Regions from separate parts of the Hylemonella sp. GW821-FHT12C09 genome, predicted to be linked through region 3. Evidence: predicted binding sites of a transcription regulator. Region 3 holds the regulator's gene; each other region holds the start of a gene.

Region 1 (5,926 bases), on a different contig from region 3:
GCCCGGCACCTCGTAGACGTGCATCTTGCGAAAGGTGTTGATCTGGTCCACACCGGCGTTGGTACGTGAATCGGAAAGAAAGACCAGCCCGGCTTCATTGCGGACGGCGACGCAGTAGGTCATGCGAAATCACTTCGATCGTTTGGAGACTCCGCCATCTTAACGACAGCGGGATCTGACCCCGCGCCCGGGATCAGGCAACTTCGGGCATGAGGAAATCCTGACTGATGCGCGAGCCGATGTTGTTGACCCGGTCCAGGAACTGGGTCAGGTAGGCGTGCAGGCCGGTGGCCAGGATTTCGTCGATGCGGCTGTATTGCAGCTCGGCGCGCAGCTTGCCCGCCTGGCGCAAGGTCTCGTTGTCCTCGTCGCTGCTGACCAGGCGCAGATTGCTGACCACCTCGTTCATGCTGGCGTGCAGGGAACGCGGCATGTCGGGACGCAGGATCAGCAGTTCGGCCACGCGCTCGGGCTTGATCACGTCGCGGTAGACCTTGCGGTAGATCTCGAAGCCGCTGACGCTGCGCAGGATGGCACTCCAGTGGTAGAAGTCGTACTCCTGGTCCTTCTGCGTCCCATTGCCGAAGAAGTCGCTCTGTACCGCGTGGAACTTCACGTCCACCAGGCGCGCGGTGTTGTCGGCACGTTCGAGGAAGGTGCCCAGGCGCATGAAGTGCAGGGATTCGTCCATCAGCATGGTGCCCACGGTGACGCCGCGCGAAAGGTGCGAACGGAATTTCACCCATTCAAAGAACTGGCCCGGGTCGCGCTCGAACTCTCCGCTCTTGAGCATGCGAATGACCGAGAGCCAGGTCTGGTTCTGGGTTTCCCAGACCTCAGTGGTCAGTGTGCCGCGCACGGCGCGTGCGTTCTCGCGCGCGGCGCGCAGGCAGGAGATGATGGACGAGGGGTTGTCCTCGTCGCTGACCATGAATTCCATGACGCCCTTGGCTGTGACCTCGCCGTACAGCGCCTGGTAAGAGGTCAGCAGCTCGCTGATGGACAGCAGGCCCTGCCAGCCCACCTGGGCCACGGCCGCCGACTGCGGCAGCAACGAGGTCTCGTAGTTCACGTTGAGCATGCGCGCCGTGTTCTCGGCGCGCTCGGTGTAGCGGCTCATCCAGTAGAGGTGATCGGCGGTGCGGCTCAGCATGGTGTGCTCCTGTACTTTCAGACTTCGAGGATCCAGGTGTCCTTGGTGCCACCGCCCTGCGACGAGTTGACCACCAGGGACCCCTCCTTGAGCGCCACGCGCGTCAGGCCGCCCGGCACCATCTGCACCTCCTTGCCTGTCAGCACGAAGGGGCGCAGGTCGATGTGGCGCGGCGCGATGCCCTGCTCCACAAAGGTGGGGCAGGTGGACAGGCTCAGCGTGGGCTGGGCGATGTAATTGCTCGGGTTGGCCAACACGGCCTTGCCGAACGCCTCGATCTCGGCCTTGGTGGCCGCTGGCCCCACCAGCATGCCGTAACCCCCGGCGCCGTGCACCTCCTTGACCACCAGGTCCTTGAGATTGGCCATCACGTACTTCAGGTCCTCGGCATTGCGGCACATGTGCGTGGGCACGTTGTTGAGGATGGGTTTCTCGCCCAGGTAGAACTCGATCATCTTGGGCACATAGGGGTAGATGGACTTGTCGTCCGCCACCCCGGTGCCCACGGCGTTGCAGATCGCCACGTGGCCGGCGCGGTAGGCGTCCATCAGGCCCGGGCAGCCCAGGGTGGAGGTGGGCCGGAAGACCCTGGGGTCGAGGAAGTCGTCATCGACACGGCGGTAGATCACGTCCACGCGGCGCGGGCCACGCGTGGTGCGCATGTAGACGAAGTTGTCCTTGACGAACAGGTCCTGCCCCTCGACCAGCTCCACGCCCATCTGCTGGGCCAGAAAGGCGTGTTCGAAATAGGCGCTGTTGTACATGCCGGGCGTGAGCACCACCACCGTCGGCTCGGCCGAAGTCTCCGGGCCGGAGGCGCGCAGCGTTTCCAGCAGCAGGTCGGGGTAGTGGGCCACGGGCGCCACGCGGTGGGCGCTGAAGAGATCGGGGAAGAGCCGCATCATCATCTTGCGGTCTTCAAGCATGTAGCTCACGCCGCTGGGCACGCGCAGGTTGTCCTCGAGCACGTAGTACTCGCCCTCGCCTTTGGCATTGGGCGCACGCACGATGTCGATGCCGCTGATATTGGAATAGACCTGGTTGGGCAGGTTCACGCCCATCATCTCGGGACGGAACTGCGCATTGTTCAGGATCTGCTCGGCCGGGATGACACCCGCCTTGATGATGTCCTGATCGTGGTAGACGTCGTGCAGGAAGCGGTTGAGCGCGTTGACACGCTGCACCAGGCCTTTTTCCATGCCGGCCCATTCGTGCGCGGGGATGATGCGCGGGATCAGGTCGAAGGGGATGAGCCGTTCGGTACCCGCGCCGTCCTCGTCCTTGGCACCGTAGACCGCGAAGGTGATGCCGACCCGGCGAAAGATCATCTCCGCTTCGTCACGCCGGGCCTTCATCACGTCGGCGCTCTGGCGCGCCAGCCACTGGGCATAGGTGCGGTAGTGTTCCCGCGCTTGGGCACCTGACGACAGTCCCTGGGATTGCGACTGACTTGGTCCAGCGCCCTGGCTCTGGCTTTGTCCGGCCGTGGCCGGTGTGGGGTACATCTCGTCGAATTTCAGCATGGCGCCTTCTCTCCTGTGACGACTACAGCAATTTTCGGGCCCAGCATGGGCCTGGCTCGGTTCTTGCGGTCCTGACACCAGGGCCTGTGCCGCTATTGCAGGCCCTCCCTGAACCGAGCCCCTGCCATGTCCATCCACGCCGCACTGAACCACGTCACGCATTACAAGTACGACCGTCTGGTGAACCTGGGGCCCCAGGTCATACGCCTGCGCCCGGCTCCGCACTGCCGCAGCAAGGTGATCTCGTATTCCCTGAAGATCGAGCCTGTCACCCATTTCATCAACTGGCAACAGGACCCCTTTGCCAACTACCAGGCCCGGTTGGTCTTCCCGGACAAGACCCGCGAATTCAAGGTCACGGTGGACCTGGTGGTGGAGATGGCGGTCTACAACCCCTTCGACTTCTTCCTGGAGCCCGAGGCCGAGCAGTTCCCCTTCAGCTACAGTGCCGCCACCCGCGAGGAGCTCGCGCCCTATCTGGCCGTGCCACCGCTCACGCCGCATCTGAAGGTGTACATGGCCCGGATCGACCGCACGAAGATGCGCACGATCGACTTCCTGGTGAAGCTCAACCAGCAGTTGCAGAACGACATCAAGTACCTGATCCGCATGGAGCCCGGCGTGCAGACGCCCGAGCAGACCCTGGGGCTGGGCAGCGGCTCCTGCCGCGACTCGGGCTGGCTGATGGTGCAGCTGCTGCGTCACTGTGGTCTGGCGGCGCGTTTTGTCTCGGGTTACCTGATCCAGCTCAAACCCGATGTGAGATCGCTGGACGGCCCCAGCGGCACCGAGGTGGACTTCACCGACCTGCACGCCTGGTGCGAGGTCTACCTGCCCGGCGCGGGCTGGATCGGCCTGGACCCGACCTCGGGCCTGATGGCCGGTGAAGGCCACATTCCCCTGGCCTGCACGCCCCAGCCTTCGGGCGCGGCCCCGGTGGAGGGCGGCGTGGACGAGAGCGAGGTGGCGTTCGCCCACCACATGCAGGTCACACGCATCTACGAATCTCCGCGTGTCACGAAACCCTACACCGACGCGCAATGGGCCCAGGTCATGCAGCTGGGCGAGGCGGTGGAGCGCCGCTTGCAGGCCGGTGACGTGCGTCTGACCATGGGCGGCGAGCCGACCTATGTGGCCGCCAGCGATCGCGACGCACCGGAATGGAACACGGATGCCCTGGGTCCGACCAAACGGGCCTATGCCACCGAATTGGTGCACAAATTGCGCACCGAATACGGGCAAGGTGGTTTTCTGCACTTCGGCCAGGGCAAGTGGTACCCGGGCGAACAGTTGCCGCGCTGGGCCCTGTCGATCTACTGGCGCCAGGACGGCCAGGCCGTCTGGCACAAGCCCGAGCTGTTTGCCGACGAGCGCGTGCCCGCGGCCTACACCAGCGAAGATGCGCGCCGTTTCACCCACGCCCTGGCGGAGAAGCTGGGCATGACGGGCCAGTACATCCAGCCGGGCTACGAGGATGTTTTCTACTACCTCTGGCGCGAACGCAAGCTACCCGTGAACGTCGACCCGTTTGACTCGAAACTCGACGACGAGATGGAACGCATCCGCCTGCGCCGGGTCTTCGGGCAGAAACTCGACGCCGCGGTGGGCTATGTGCTGCCACTGCAGGCGAACGACCCGGCACTGGCAGGCCCCACCTGGTCCACCGGGCCCTGGTTCTTCCGCGACGACCGCATGTACCTGCTGCCCGGCGACTCGCCCATGGGTTACCGTCTGCCGCTGGAATCCCTGCCCTGGGTCAAGCCCGGTGACTACCCCTACCTGATCGAGCAGGACCCCTACGCGCCGCGCACGCCTCTGCCGCAGGCGGCCCAGCTGCGCACGCAGTACGCGCCGCACCAGATGGGTGGCGGTTTTGCCGAGGGCGGCATCGTGGCCGTGCAAGGCCAGGGGCATGCTGCCGGACCGGGGCGAGCCGGCGCGGCGCAGGCCACTCTGCGCGGCGAGGGCCAGCCCTCGCACGCGACGCTGGCCCAGCCGCGATCGCCGCAGCGCTTCGAATCGGCGCACTGGATCACCCGCACCGCCCTGTGCGTGGAGGCGCGCGACCCCATGCGCGCCAACGGCCCCAAGGCCGAAGGCGCGCATGGCGGCAAGTCCAGCCTGCTCTACGTGTTCATGCCACCGCTGGCACGGCTGGAGGACTACCTGAACCTGCTCGCCGCAGTGGAGGCCACCGCCGACGAGCTGGGCATGAAGATCGTGCTCGAGGGTTACCCGCCGCCGCGCGACGCGCGCCTCAAGCTGCTGCAGGTGACACCCGACCCCGGGGTGATCGAGGTCAACATCCACCCCGCGCACAACTGGGGCGAACTGGTGCAGCACACCGAGTTCCTCTACGACGCGGCCTTCGAATGCCGGCTCTCGGCCGAGAAGTTCATGACCGACGGCCGCCACACCGGCACCGGTGGCGGCAACCACATGGTGCTGGGCGGCGCCACACCCGCCGACAGCCCCTTCCTGCGCCGGCCCGAGCTGCTGGCCAGCCTGCTGCTGTACTGGCACAACCATCCTTCGCTAAGCTACCTCTTCAGCGGCATGTTCATCGGCCCGACCAGCCAGGCCCCGCGCGTGGACGAAGCCCGCAACGACCAGCTCTATGAACTGGAGATCGCGCTACGCGAGATCCAGACCAACCGGGAGAAGTACGGCGCGGACATGCCGCCGTGGCTCGTGGACCGTACCTTGCGCAACATCCTGGTCGACATCACGGGCAACACGCACCGCAGCGAGTTCTGCATCGACAAGCTCTACTCACCCGACAGCACCACCGGCCGCCTGGGCCTGCTGGAATTGCGCGCCTTCGAGATGCCGCCGCACGCGCGCATGAGCGTGGTGCAACAGCTGCTGCTGCGCGCCCTGGTCGCGCGCTTCTGGGACACGCCCTACCTGGCCCCCGCCACGCGCTGGGGCACCGAACTGCACGACCGTTTCCTGCTGCCGACCTTTGTGCGCATGGACTTCGCCGACGTGATGACCGAGATGCGGCAGGCCGGATTTGCGTTTGACGACGCCTGGTTCGCGCCACACTTCGAGTTCCGCTTCCCCCTGGTGGGCGAGGTGCAGAGCATGGGCGTGGCGCTGACCCTGCGCACCGCGCTGGAGCCCTGGCACGTGATGGGCGAAGAGGGCACCTCGGGCGGCACGGCCCGCTACGTCGACTCCTCGCTGGAGCGCATCGAGGTGCGCGTGAGCGGCCTGAACCCCAGCCGTTACACCGTCACCGTCAACG
Region 2 (5,926 bases), on a different contig from region 3:
GGCAGACCATGAGCATGTCCACGTGCTCGTCCAGCGTGTTCACGGTGTAGGGCATGGTGGGGTTGGTCGAGCTGGGCAGGAAGTTGGCCTGGCCCACCACCTTGAGGATGTCGGGTGCGTGGCCGCCGCCCGCGCCTTCGGTGTGGAAGGCACAGATGCCGCGGCCGTTCACGGCCGCAATCGTGTTCTCGACGAAACCCGATTCATTGAGCGTGTCGGAGTGGATGGCCACCTGCGTGTCGGTGGCCTCGGCCACGTTGAGGCAGTTGTCGATGGCCGAGGGCGTGGTGCCCCAGTCCTCGTGCAGCTTCAGGCCGATCACGCCGGCGTCGATCTGTTCGTGCAGCGCGGCCGGCAGGCTGGCATTGCCTTTGCCCAGGAAACCCAGGTTCATGGGGAAGGCGTCGGCCGCCTGCAGCATGCGCTCGATGTTCCAGGGGCCGGGCGTGCAGGTGGTGGCCAGGGTGCCCGTGGCCGGACCTGTGCCGCCGCCCAGCATGGTGGTCACTCCGCTGCACAGCGCCTCTTCGATCTGCTGCGGCGCGATGAAGTGGATGTGGCTGTCGATGCCCCCGGCCGTGACGATATTGCCTTCGCAGCTGATGATCTCGGTGCCCGGGCCGATGATGACGTCCACGCCGGGCTGGGTGTCGGGGTTGCCGGCCTTGCCGATCACGGCAATGCGCCCGTCTTTCAGGCCGATGTCGGCCTTGACGATGCCCCAGTGGTCGATGATGAGCGCATTGGTCAGCACCGTGTCCATCGCTCCCTCGGCGCGGGTGCGTTGGCTTTGCGCCATGCCGTCGCGGATGGTCTTGCCGCCGCCGAACTTCACTTCCTCGCCGTAGCCGCCGGCTCGCAGGGTGTAGTCCTGCTCGACTTCGATGATGAGGTCGGTGTCGGCCAGGCGCACGCGATCGCCCGCCGTGGGGCCGAACATCTCGGCGTAGGCGCGTTTGGTGATCATGTTCATAACTGGACTCCCGCCGGGCCGCCCCAAGGGAGGCTACGGCCCCCTCGGGGGGCAGTGAATACACGAAGTGATGAACGTGGGGGCTTCATAGCTTCCCCTGGACAAGGCCGCGAAAGCCGTAGACCTTGCGGTCGCCCGCGTAGTCCACCAGCTCCACCGTGCGCTGCTGGCCGGGCTCGAAGCGCACGGCCGTGCCGCTGGCGATGTTCAGGCGCATGCCGCGTGCGGCCGTGCGGTCGAAATCCAGCGCGCCGTTGGTCTCGGCAAAGTGGTAGTGCGAGCCGACCTGGATGGGCCGGTCGGCGGTGTTTTTCACCACCAGGGTCAGCGTGCGCCGGTCCGGGTTGAGCGTGTGCGCGCCGTCGTCGATCAGCAGTTCACCGGGGATCATCATGACGAGGTCCTCAGGCCATGCGCAGCAGCAGGGCCGAACCCAGCAGGGCCACGCCACCGCCGGCCGCAGCGCCGAGCCAGCGCAGGCGTGTGAAAACGGTGTTGCCGAGCACGATGCCCAGGCCGTGCAGCGCGGCCGTGGCCATCACCATGCCGGCCAGTGCCAGCCATCGACCCGTACCCACCCAGTCGGCGGCCAGGTCGCTGCCATGTGCGGCGCCGTGGAAAAAGGCGAAGAGCCCGGCCAGCAGGACCGCCACCGCCACCGGCAGTCCGCGGCGTGTGGCCACCAGCAGGCCCAGCACCAGCAGCGAACTGGCAATCATGGGTTCGACCGCGGGGATGGCCAGGCCGGCAAATCCGAGCAGAGCGCCCACGGCCAGCATCAGCACAAAAGCGGCCGGGGCCAGCCACAGGGGGCGCACGGCCAGGGCACTCCACACGCCCAGCGCCAGCATGGCGGCCAGATGGTCGAGCCCGGTGAAGGGGTGCAACAGGCCGCTGGCCAGCGCGTCGTGGGCATGGGCGTCGCCCCCACCGGTGTGGGCCAGGGCCAGGCCGGGCAGCAGCAGGGCGGCGCAAGAGGCCAGCCGGAGCAGGAAGGGTGTCATGTGTGGGCTCTCCTTGATGCGGTTTGTGATGCGATGAGCGTCTCAGCGGCGCAGGTGCCAGATCACCATGCCGGCCAGCACAGCGAAGACGAGCAGGCCGAAGATGTCGCGCAAGTGCAGCGTCGGCAGGGCCGCGTTTTCACCAGCCAGCGTCGCGCTGGTCATGAGCAGGGCAGAAAGGCAGATGATGAGCTTGCGCATGACAGTGCGGCTTTCAGACGATGGGTTGGTGCACGGTGACGAGCTTGGTGCCGTCGGGAAAGGTGGCCTCGACCTGGATGTCGGGAATCATCTCGGCGATGCCTTCCATCACGTCGCCGCGCTTGAGCAGGGTGCGGCCTTCGCTCATGAGCTGGGCCACGGTCTTGCCGTCGCGCGCGCCTTCCATCACCGCGGCGCTGATGTAGGCCATGGCTTCAGGGTAGTTGAGCTTGAGCCCGCGCGCCATACGCCGTTCGGCCAACAGGGCGGCGGTGAAGATCAGCAGCTTGTCTTTTTCGCGGGGAGTTAGTTCCATAACGCTTCGCTTCAAATCAGACCGCGCGGCCGTTCAGGCCGGCCGAACGCGGGGAGTCAGTTCCATATCGCTTCGCTCAAATGTCAGCCCGCGCGGCCGCAAAGGCCGGTCGAACACGGGGTGTCAGTTCCATGGTCGTGCTGTCTTGTGTTTTTTACTGAGCATCACCATGCAATAGCCGTGCCGCTTCCTTGTTCCCGCCGTCTGCCCTGATCCGTGCATGCGGCCAGAGGGATGCCTGCTTGTGGTGCAACGCGAACCTAAACAGCACCAAGTCAGGGCGATTGAAGCGATCTAGGCGCATGTAAAGCGTGCATGCAAGGCAGCCAGCTGGCGCGGCAGTTGCGCCGCCGCTTCGGCGACGCGGAAATTGCCCGAACCGAAGATCCGGCGCGCATAGTCGGCTGCGCCCGCGTCCACCGCCAGGCCGCAGACCGGTACGCCCCGGCGCGCGGCCTCCTGAACGGCGGCCCGGGCGTCGTCGATCAGGTAACGCCGGTCGTGCACGTCCACGTCCGAGGGCTCACCGTCGGTGAGCACGAGCAGCGCACGCTGCGCCGCCGGCTCGGCGGCCAGCAGGGCGGTGGCGTGGCGCAGGGCCGCGCCCAGGCGGGTGGACCACGCGGCTTGCACGGCGCGCAGCCTCGCCTCGGCCTGCGCGTCCAGCGGCTGGCCGAAATCCAGCAGGCGGTGGTAACGCACCTGGGCACGGGTGTCGGAACAAAAGGCATGCAGGGCGATGCGCTGGCCGCTGTCCTGCGCATCGCGCGCCAGCAGCAGGGCCGCTTCCTGCTCTACCTCCAGCAGACTGGCGGCCTGTTCATGGACGCGCGTGCCAGTGGACTGGGAGCAGTCCAGCAGCACCAAGAGGCTCAGCGGCTGGATCTGCGGGCCCGGGCGCTGGAAGATGCGGCCCATGGGCGTACCTTGCACGCGGCGTTCGACAGCCGCCTCGATGGCGGCATCCAGGTCCAGGGTCTCGCCCTCCCACTGGCGGCGCAGGCGCCGGCCGTGCTGGACGCGGTGCCGTTGCGGCGCGGGCAGCGGTCCTTGCCTGCGTGCGGTGCTTGCCTGGGCCTTGAGCAGGGGGCGCAGCTCGTACAGGGTGCACCAGTCGGGCCGCAGCACCGCGCTGCGCGCGTCCCATTCGGGATAGTGAAAGACGGCGAGCACCGACTCGGCGGCTGGTGCCGCTGCGCCGCTTGCGGGCTGCTGTTCCTGCAGCGGCGCCTGCAGGGGCTGGGCCTGCCCGGCGCTGGCGACACCATGGTCCCAGAGGTAGCTGTTGTCGTCGCGGTAGGGCGCGGGCACAGCGTACAGGCGCGGGTCGAAGCGCACGCGCATCTGGCCCAGGTCGTTGGCCAGCACCGAGGCCAGGCGGCGAAAGGCGGTGTCGTCCTCCAGCCCGTGTTCGCGGCGCGCAGCGGCAAAGAGCGTGCGTGCCTTGTCCACCCAGTGGTTGCCGTCGGCGTAGTGCTCGTCGTGCAGTGCGAGTGCCAGGCGTGAGAACAGGGCGTTCACGCTCAGGCCCTCGGCTTCCAGCACCTGGCGCAGCGGCGCGTCGAACCAGGTTCGCACGCCGGGCAGCGTGTCTGCCAGCAGCAGCTCCACGCGTGCGTCCTCCACGGCGCCAACCACGGCCAAGCCCAGGGGCTTGAGCGTGGCCGAGGGCTGGGCCGGGCGCGAGTACAGCAGGTGGGCGGCGGCATGGGCTACGGCGGCGCGCTGATCTGTCCAGACGCCTGCAGGCAGCAGCAAGTGGGAGGGCGCCAGGATGGCGCGCGCCGACGGGGCATCGGGCGGTGTTGCAGGCAAAGTCTGCAGCTGCAGTGCACGGCCGCTGAACGCCTGTAGCAGGAGGGCGAGCGCCGGCAGCGGCGCTTCAGGCGAAGCTGGCATCGACCAGGTCGCGCAGGGCCGCGGTCATGTCGGGGTCGTCGGTCAGCGCGCGCATCATCGTCATCTCGCAGCTGTCGCGCGGGTCCACGCCGTCGCGGATCAGCGTGCCGGCGTAGATGAGCATGCGGGTGGACGCGCCTTCGTCCAGGCCGCGTTCGCGCAGCGCGCGGGTGCGCCGGGCAATGCCCACCAGGCGCGCGGCCAGCTCGGGCGCGATGCCGGCCTCGTGCGCGACGATCTCGGTCTCGGTGTCTTCCGGCGGGTAATCGAACGCCAGCGCCGCGAAACGCTGGCGCGTGGAGGGTTTCATGTCCTTGGCGCGGCTCTGGTAACCGGGGTTGTAGGACACCACGAGCTGGAAGTCCGGGTGGGCATGCACGAGCTCGCCCTTGCGGTCCAGCGGCAGCATGCGCCGCGCATCCGTCAGCGGGTGGATCACCACCGTGGTGTCCTGGCGCGCCTCCACCACCTCGTCCAGGTAACAGATGCCGCCATGGCGCACGGCCAGCGTCAGCGGGCCGTCGTGCCAGGTGGTGCCGCGCTCGTCCAGCAGCCAGCGCCCCACGAGATCGGAGGCGCTCATGTCCTCGTTGCAGGCCAGCGTGACGAGCGGGCGCCCGAGCTTCCAGGCCATGTACTCGACGAAGCGCGTCTTGCCGCAGCCTGTCGGCCCCTTGAGCATCAGGGGCAGGCGGTGCGCGTAGGCATGCTCGTAGAGCGCCACCTCGCGCGCCGCCGGCCGGTAATACGGCGGCGTGCGCACGCGGTAGTCGGCCAGCGGATCGGCGGCGTCCAGGTCGCGCTGCACGGTGGGCGGCCTCAGCGGTGCGTGGCCGGCGCGTGGGGGATGCCTTCGATCGGACACTCCGGCGTGCCCACGGTGGAGCGCGTGAAGGCTTCCACCTTTTTGCGCGTGCCCTCGGGGTCACGGATCCACTCGCCGTAGAACTCGTAGGGGCAGGCGGCCACGCCGGTATCGCCTTCTCCCGAGTTGATCTTGCCGGTGTAGCCGCGGTGCACCAGCTTGAACAGGTGGTTCTCGCTCTGCCCGTTCTTGCGGAAGTCGCGGATCAGGCTCTTGGACAGCGCCGCGTACTGCACACCGTATTCCTCCTCGCCACATTCGCCCAGGGTGCGGCCGTCGAAGCCGACGATGGCCGAATGGCCGAAATAGCTGTAGACACCGTCCCAGCCCGCTGCGTTGGCCACGGCGACATAGGTGTTGTTGGCCCAGGCCATGGCCTTCGCCATCATTACTTGCTGGTCCTTGGCCGGGTACATATACCCCTGGCAACGCACGATGAGCTCGGCGCCCTTCATGGCGCAGTCACGCCAGATCTCGGGGTAGTTGCCGTCGTCGCAGATGATGAGGCTGACCTTCAGGCCTTTGGGGCCATCACTCACATAGGTGCAGTTGCCCGGGTACCAGCCTTCGATCGGCACCCAGGGCATGATCTTGCGGTACTTCTGCACGATCTCACCCCGGTCGTTCATCAGGATCAGCGTGTTGTAGGGCGCCTTGTTCGGGTGCTC
Region 3 (5,926 bases):
CACACCGACAGCGAGCGCGCCTTCTGCTGGCTGCTGCAGGAGCTGTCCAAGTCGCACGCCAGCGTGCCCAGCATTGCGGAACTCACGCTCACCCTGCGCGAACTGGTGCCGCAGATCTCGAAATACGGCACCTTCAATTTCCTGCTGAGCAATGGCGAGGCGCTGTGGGCACATGCCTCCACGAACCTGTACCACGTGGTGCGTCAGCACCCCTTCGGCAGCGCCACGCTGCGCGACGAGGACCTGAGCGTGAACTTTGCCGAGCACGCCGCCTCGGGCGACCGCGTGGCGGTGGTGGTAACAGCGCCGCTGACGACCAACGAGGCCTGGACGCTGTTTGCGCCGGGCGAGTTGCGGGTCTTCGTGGACGGGGCGCCGGTAGCCTAGCGTACGGTCAGGGCCGCTTCCAGTGCGTCGACGAACATCGATGCCACGTCGAAGCCGGCCTGGTCGGTGATTTCCTGGAAGCAGGTGGGGCTGGTGACGTTGATCTCGGTGAGACAGTCGCCGATCACGTCCAGGCCGATGAGCAGCAGGCCGCGTGCGGCCAGCACGGGGCCGATGGCCTCGGCGATCTCGCGGTCGCGCGTGCTCAGGGCCTGGGCCACGCCCTTGCCGCCAGCCGCCAGGTTGCCGCGCACCTCGCCGCCCTGCGGGATGCGTGCCAGCGCATAGGGCACGGGCTTGCCGCCGATGACCAGGATGCGCTTGTCGCCCTGGGCGATGGCCGGCAGGAACTTCTGCACCATCAGGGTTTGCGCGCCGTCGCGGTTCAGCGTCTCGATGATGGCGCCCAGGTTCAGGCCCTCGTCCTTCACCCGGAAGATGCCCATGCCGCCCATGCCGTCCAGCGGCTTGAGGATGATGTCGCGGTGCTGGGTGTGGAAGTCGCGCACGGCCTGCGCTTCGCGCGTGACCAGGGTGGGCGTGGTGAACTCGGGGAACTCGAGGATGGCGAGCTTTTCCGGGTGGTCACGCAGGGCGCGCGGTTTGTTGAAGACCCGGGCGCCTTCGCGCTCGGCCTGTTCCAGCAGGTGGGTGGCGTAGAAGAATTCGCTGTCGAAGGGCGGGTCCTTGCGCATGACGATGGCGTCGAAGTCGCGCAGCGCAGCCAGGCGCTGCGCCGGCGCCAGCGGCGCTTCGTGGAACCAGTGTTCTTCGTGGCCGGTCAGGCGGATGCGACGCACATGGGCCTGCACGCCGGTGGTGGCCAGCCAGCTCAGGTGGCGCGGCTCACAGGCTGCCAGCGTGTGGCCACGGCGTTGTGCCTCGCGCATCATCGCGAAGGTACTGTCCTTGTAAGTCTTGAACGATTCCAGCGGATCGGCGACGAAAAGCAGGTTCATGGCAGGGGGTCGCAGCGTGGTGAGGGGGAGGAGCCGGGAAGTCTCTCATGAAACCAGAGAGCACGGTGGAGCAGGCCCATGGACGCGGGGCGGGTGGCCCGCTGGAAAACAGGCAAAAGCAAGGACTGGACCAGCCGTCCGACCCGATTACAATGACCGAGACCCAGAGAGCAAGATTCGTGCCTTTATGAAATTTCCCCTCCTCCGCCTCCTGCTGTGCGCGGCCTGCGCCTTGACGGCGGGCGTGGCCGGTGCCGAGACGGCCGATGCCAAGAAGCCGATGAACATCGAGGCCGATGCGCTGCGCTATGACGACCTCAAGCAGATCAGCGTCTTCAGCGGCAATGTGGTGCTGACCCGCGGCTCCATCATCATCAAGGGCACACGCATCGAAGTGCGCCAGGACCCGCAGGGTTACCAGTTCGGCGTGGTGACGGCCGAGCCGGGCCAGCGCGCCTTCTTCCGCCAGAAGCGTGACGGCGAGGACGAATACATCGAGGGTGAGAGCGAGACCATCGAATACGACGGTCGCGCCGACGTGTTCAAGCTCATCAAGGACGCCCGGCTGCGCCGCCTGCGTGGCACCCAGGTGGCCGATGTGGTGACGGGCAACATCATCCAGTACAACAGCCTGACGGACGTCTTCACGGTGGACGGCAGCCCGCAAAAGGGCGGCGAGCGTGTGCGCGCCACCCTGACGCCGCGCAACGAGACGGCCGCGCCACCGGCCCCGCGCGCCAGCGCGCCCCTGCGCACCGACAACACCCTGGGCGGAGGGCGCAAGTGAGCGACAGCCTGCAGACCGCCGCCGGCACCCTGCCGCCCGATTCCCAGCCTGACTCGGCTGTGGCCCAGGACACGCTGCCCGGCGGCGAACCCAGCCGCCTGGAGGCACGCCACCTCAAGAAGTTCTACGGCAGCCGCGAGGTCGTCAAGGACGTCTCGCTGACCGTGCGCAAGGGCGAGGTGGTGGGTCTGCTGGGGCCCAACGGCGCGGGCAAGACCACGTCCTTCTACATGATCGTGGGCCTGGTGCGTGCCAGCGCCGGCGAGATCCTGATCGACGACGATGCGGTCGCGCACATGCCCATCCACCAGCGTGCGCGTCTGGGCCTGAGCTACCTGCCGCAGGAGGCGTCGATCTTCCGCAAGCTCAACGTCGAGGACAACGTGCGCGCCGTGCTGGAACTGCAGCATGGCGAAGACGGCAAGCCCCTGCGCAAGGACGAGATCGAGCAGCAGCTCACCGCCCTGCTGCAGGACCTGCGCGTGGAGCATCTGCGCGCCTCGCCGGCACTGGCGCTGTCCGGTGGCGAGCGCCGCCGCGTGGAGATCGCGCGCGCCCTGGCCACGCAGCCGCGTTTCATCCTGCTGGACGAACCCTTCGCCGGCATCGACCCGATCGCGGTGATCGAGATCCAGCGCATCATCAGCTTCCTGAAAGCGCGTGGCATCGGCGTGCTCATCACCGACCACAACGTGCGCGAGACCCTGGGCATCTGCGACCACGCCTACATCATCAGCGAGGGCCGCGTGCTGGCCCAGGGCACCCCGGCCGAGATCGTCAACAACGCCGACGTGCGCCGGGTCTACCTGGGCGAGCACTTCAAGATGTGACTATGGCCCCCACGCTCGGCACTGGCGTGCCCTCGCTGCCTCCCGAGGGGGCTGAGGCCCGCGGCTCCAAGCCTGCCTGCGCAGGCTTGGACGGGCTGAAGAGACACGCACGTCTCGTGCCGTCATGTCTCGCGCCTTGGGGCGGCCCGGCGGCGCTCACGCCGAACCCTCTGGCTGATCGAATCAGGTACACATGAAACAGGGACTGTCGCTGCGGGTCTCCCAGCATCTGGCGCTCACGCCCCAGCTGCAGCAGTCCATCCGCCTCCTGCAACTCTCCACGCTGGAGCTGAACCAGGAAGTCGAGCAGCTGCTCGACGAAAACCCCTTTCTGGAGCGTGCCGACGACAGCGTCGAGCGCGAGGCCCACGGCCTGGAGCGTGCCGACACCCCGGTGTCGCAGGACGAGGCCGACTACGACTACAGCAGCACCCCGGCCAGTGAGGGACCGGACGAAACCGCGGCGGTGACCAGCCTGGAGAGCGAGGGCAGCTGGGAGGGGGACGGCAGCGTGGACATGTCGCCCGACGACAGCGAGTGGGGCGGCGACGCCCCGGCGCGCAACGGCGCGCGCGAGGACGACGAAGCCGACGCCACGGAGCTGGCGCGCAGCCAGGAGTCGCTGCAGGACTTTCTCAAGCGCCAGGCCCTGTCCCTGCGCCTGGGTGCCGAAGACAGCGCGGCGCTGCAGTTCCTGATCGAGTCGCTCAACGAAGACGGTTACCTGGAGGACCCGATCGAGGAGCTGGCGCGCAGCCTGACCGGGGAGGATCCGGAGCACGAGGAGGCGATGATCGCGCACTTCGCGCTGGCGCTGCGCCTGCTGCAGAGCCTGGAGCCCACGGGCGTGGGCGCGCGCAGCATGGCCGAGTGCCTGCGCCTGCAGTTGCTGGCCCTGCAGGCCGATGCGATGCGGGGTGCGGCGTCCTTGCCCGAACCGGCGGTGGTGGCGCAGGCCCTGCGCATGATCGAGCAGCCGCCCGAACTGCTGGCGCGGCGCGACCTCAGGAAACTGGCCCAGCTCTGCGGCGGCAGCGAGGCCCTGACGCGCGAGGCCCTGGGCCTCGTGGCCCGGCTGGAGCCCAAACCCGGCCGGCGCTTCGTGAACGTCGAGCGCAACGTGATCGTTCCCGACGTGCTGGTGCTGCGCAGCGGCAGCGGAGCGCAGACGCGTTTTCGTGTCCAGCTCAACCCCGACGTGATGCCCAGGCTGCGCGTGCACGACATCTATGCCAACGCGCTCAAGGGCCACAAGGCCGGCGGCCGCGAGGGCGACAACTACGCCGCCCTGCAGCAGCGCCTGCAGGAAGCGCGCTGGTTCATCAAGAACATCCAGCAGCGTTTCGACACCATCCTGCGCGTCTCCAGCGCCATCGTCGAGCGGCAGAAGAACTTCTTCATGCACGGCGAGCTGGCCATGCGCCCGCTGGTGCTGCGCGAGATCGCCGACGAGCTGGGCCTGCACGAGTCCACCATCAGCCGCGTGACCACGGCCAAGTACATGGCCACGCCCTTCGGCACCTACGAGCTCAAGTACTTCTTCGGTTCGGGCCTGGGCACCGAGTCGGGCGGCAACGCCTCCAGCACGGCGGTGCGCGCGCTGATCAAGCAGTTTGTCAACGCCGAAAATGCCAAGAAGCCGCTGTCCGACAGCCAGCTCTCCGAGATGCTCAAGGAGCAGGGCATCGAGTGCGCGCGTCGCACCGTGGCCAAGTACCGCGAAGCCTTGAAAATAGCCCCCGCCAACCTGCGCAAGGCACTCTGACGTGAACCAACTCACTCTTTTTCTTCCCTGCGCCGCCGGCGTGGAGGACTACCTGGCCGCCGAGATCCTGCGGATCACGGAACTGCCCCCGGGCTGCATCACCAAACAGCGTGGTGGTGTGGCGGTGCGTACCTCGTTTGCGCACGCCATGCTGCTCAACCTCTACAGCCGCCTGGCGCAGCGTGTGCTGGTGCTGGTGTCGTACACCGAGTACCGCAGCGAACAGGACCTGTACCGCGCCGCCATGGCCGTGCCGTGGGAGCACTGGTTCACGCCCAAGGAGAGCATCAAGGTCGAGATCACGGCGCAGCACAGCCCGCTGACCAGCCTGAACTTCGCGGCGTTGAAGGTGAAGGACGCGGTCTGCGACCGTTTCCGCGAGACCTCGGGTGGCGTGCGCCCCGATGTGGACACCCAGTGGCCCGATGTGCGCATCTACGCCCACCTGACCACCGACAGCTGCTCGCTCTACATCGACACCTCGGGTGAACCGCTGTTCAAGCGCGGCTGGCGCGAGGACAAGGGCGATGCACCCCTGAAGGAAACCCTGGCGGCGGCCATGATCGCCGCCAGCGGCTGGGCCGAGGGCAACGCCGAGGGTGACCTGACGCCGCTGTACGACCCCTGCTGCGGCAGCGGCACCATCGCCATCGAGGCGGCGCAGATCGCCTGCAACATCGCGGCCGGCTCCCTGCGCCGTTTTGCCTTCGAGAAATACCGGCCCTTCCGCGCCGCCGAATGGGCCACCATGAAGGCCGAGGCTGCGCAGGCGGTGGTCAAACCCGAGCCGGGCCAGGCCGCGCTGATCTACGGTAGCGACGTGTCGCACCGCATGGTGGACTTCGCCGAGCGCAATGCCCAGCGCGCCGGCGTGGCCGACGTGATCGAGTTCCGTGGTGGTGACGCGCTGCAGCGCCTGCCGCCTTGCGCCACACCGGGCGTGATGCTGGTCAACCCGCCCTATGGCGAACGCATCGAGGCTGGCGGCTTCGCGGGGGCTGGCGCGGGCGCCAGGGCCGGTACGCCGCGTTTTGGCGCGCGTGAGCTGCCCGAAGCCGACAGCGCCGGTGATGACCAGGCCTTCTTCGGCAAGCTGGCCAGCCACTGGAAGAAAAACTACAGCGGCTGGACCGCCTGGGTGCTCACGCCCGACCTCAAGCTGCCCAGCAAGATGCGGCTGAAGGAATCGCGCCGCGTC

Evidence for each region. The regulator sigma-54, encoded in region 3, starts transcription at its own class of promoters, with help from an activator protein. The targets are predictions, from matches to a motif close to TGGCANGNAANCTGCTTT.
Region 1: a site for sigma-54 is predicted at 2,701-2,718, ahead of AC1RRP_RS04810 (circularly permuted type 2 ATP-grasp protein). Genes of this name have one in related genera too.
Region 2: a site for sigma-54 is predicted at 2,663-2,680, ahead of AC1RRP_RS07690 (urease subunit gamma). Genes of this name have one in related genera too.

What each region holds. Positions count from the first base shown of each region.
Region 1 is NZ_JBXAQQ010000002.1:198,877-204,802, forward strand. Features, by position in the region: gene AC1RRP_RS04800 (proteasome-type protease) at 1-123, opposite strand, end outside; gene AC1RRP_RS04805 (alpha-E domain-containing protein) at 194-1,153, opposite strand; gene AC1RRP_RS04810 (circularly permuted type 2 ATP-grasp protein) at 1,171-2,676, opposite strand; gene AC1RRP_RS04815 (transglutaminase family protein) at 2,803-5,926, shown strand, end outside.
Region 2 is NZ_JBXAQQ010000003.1:374,794-380,719, forward strand. Features, by position in the region: gene ureC (urease subunit alpha) at 1-973, opposite strand, end outside; gene AC1RRP_RS07675 (urease subunit beta) at 1,059-1,364, opposite strand; gene AC1RRP_RS07680 (HupE/UreJ family protein) at 1,378-1,977, opposite strand; gene AC1RRP_RS07685 (hypothetical protein) at 2,020-2,178, opposite strand; gene AC1RRP_RS07690 (urease subunit gamma) at 2,192-2,494, opposite strand; gene AC1RRP_RS07695 (nitric oxide reductase activation protein NorD) at 2,789-4,393, opposite strand; gene AC1RRP_RS07700 (CbbQ/NirQ/NorQ/GpvN family protein) at 4,377-5,201, opposite strand; gene AC1RRP_RS07705 (aliphatic amidase) at 5,213-5,926, opposite strand, start outside.
Region 3 is NZ_JBXAQQ010000010.1:19,298-25,223, reverse strand. Features, by position in the region: gene AC1RRP_RS15605 (class II glutamine amidotransferase) at 1-387, shown strand, start outside; gene gshB (glutathione synthase) at 384-1,346, opposite strand; gene lptA (lipopolysaccharide transport periplasmic protein LptA) at 1,534-2,133, shown strand; gene lptB (LPS export ABC transporter ATP-binding protein) at 2,193-2,963, shown strand; gene rpoN (RNA polymerase factor sigma-54) at 3,157-4,728, shown strand; gene AC1RRP_RS15580 (THUMP domain-containing class I SAM-dependent RNA methyltransferase) at 4,730-5,926, shown strand, end outside.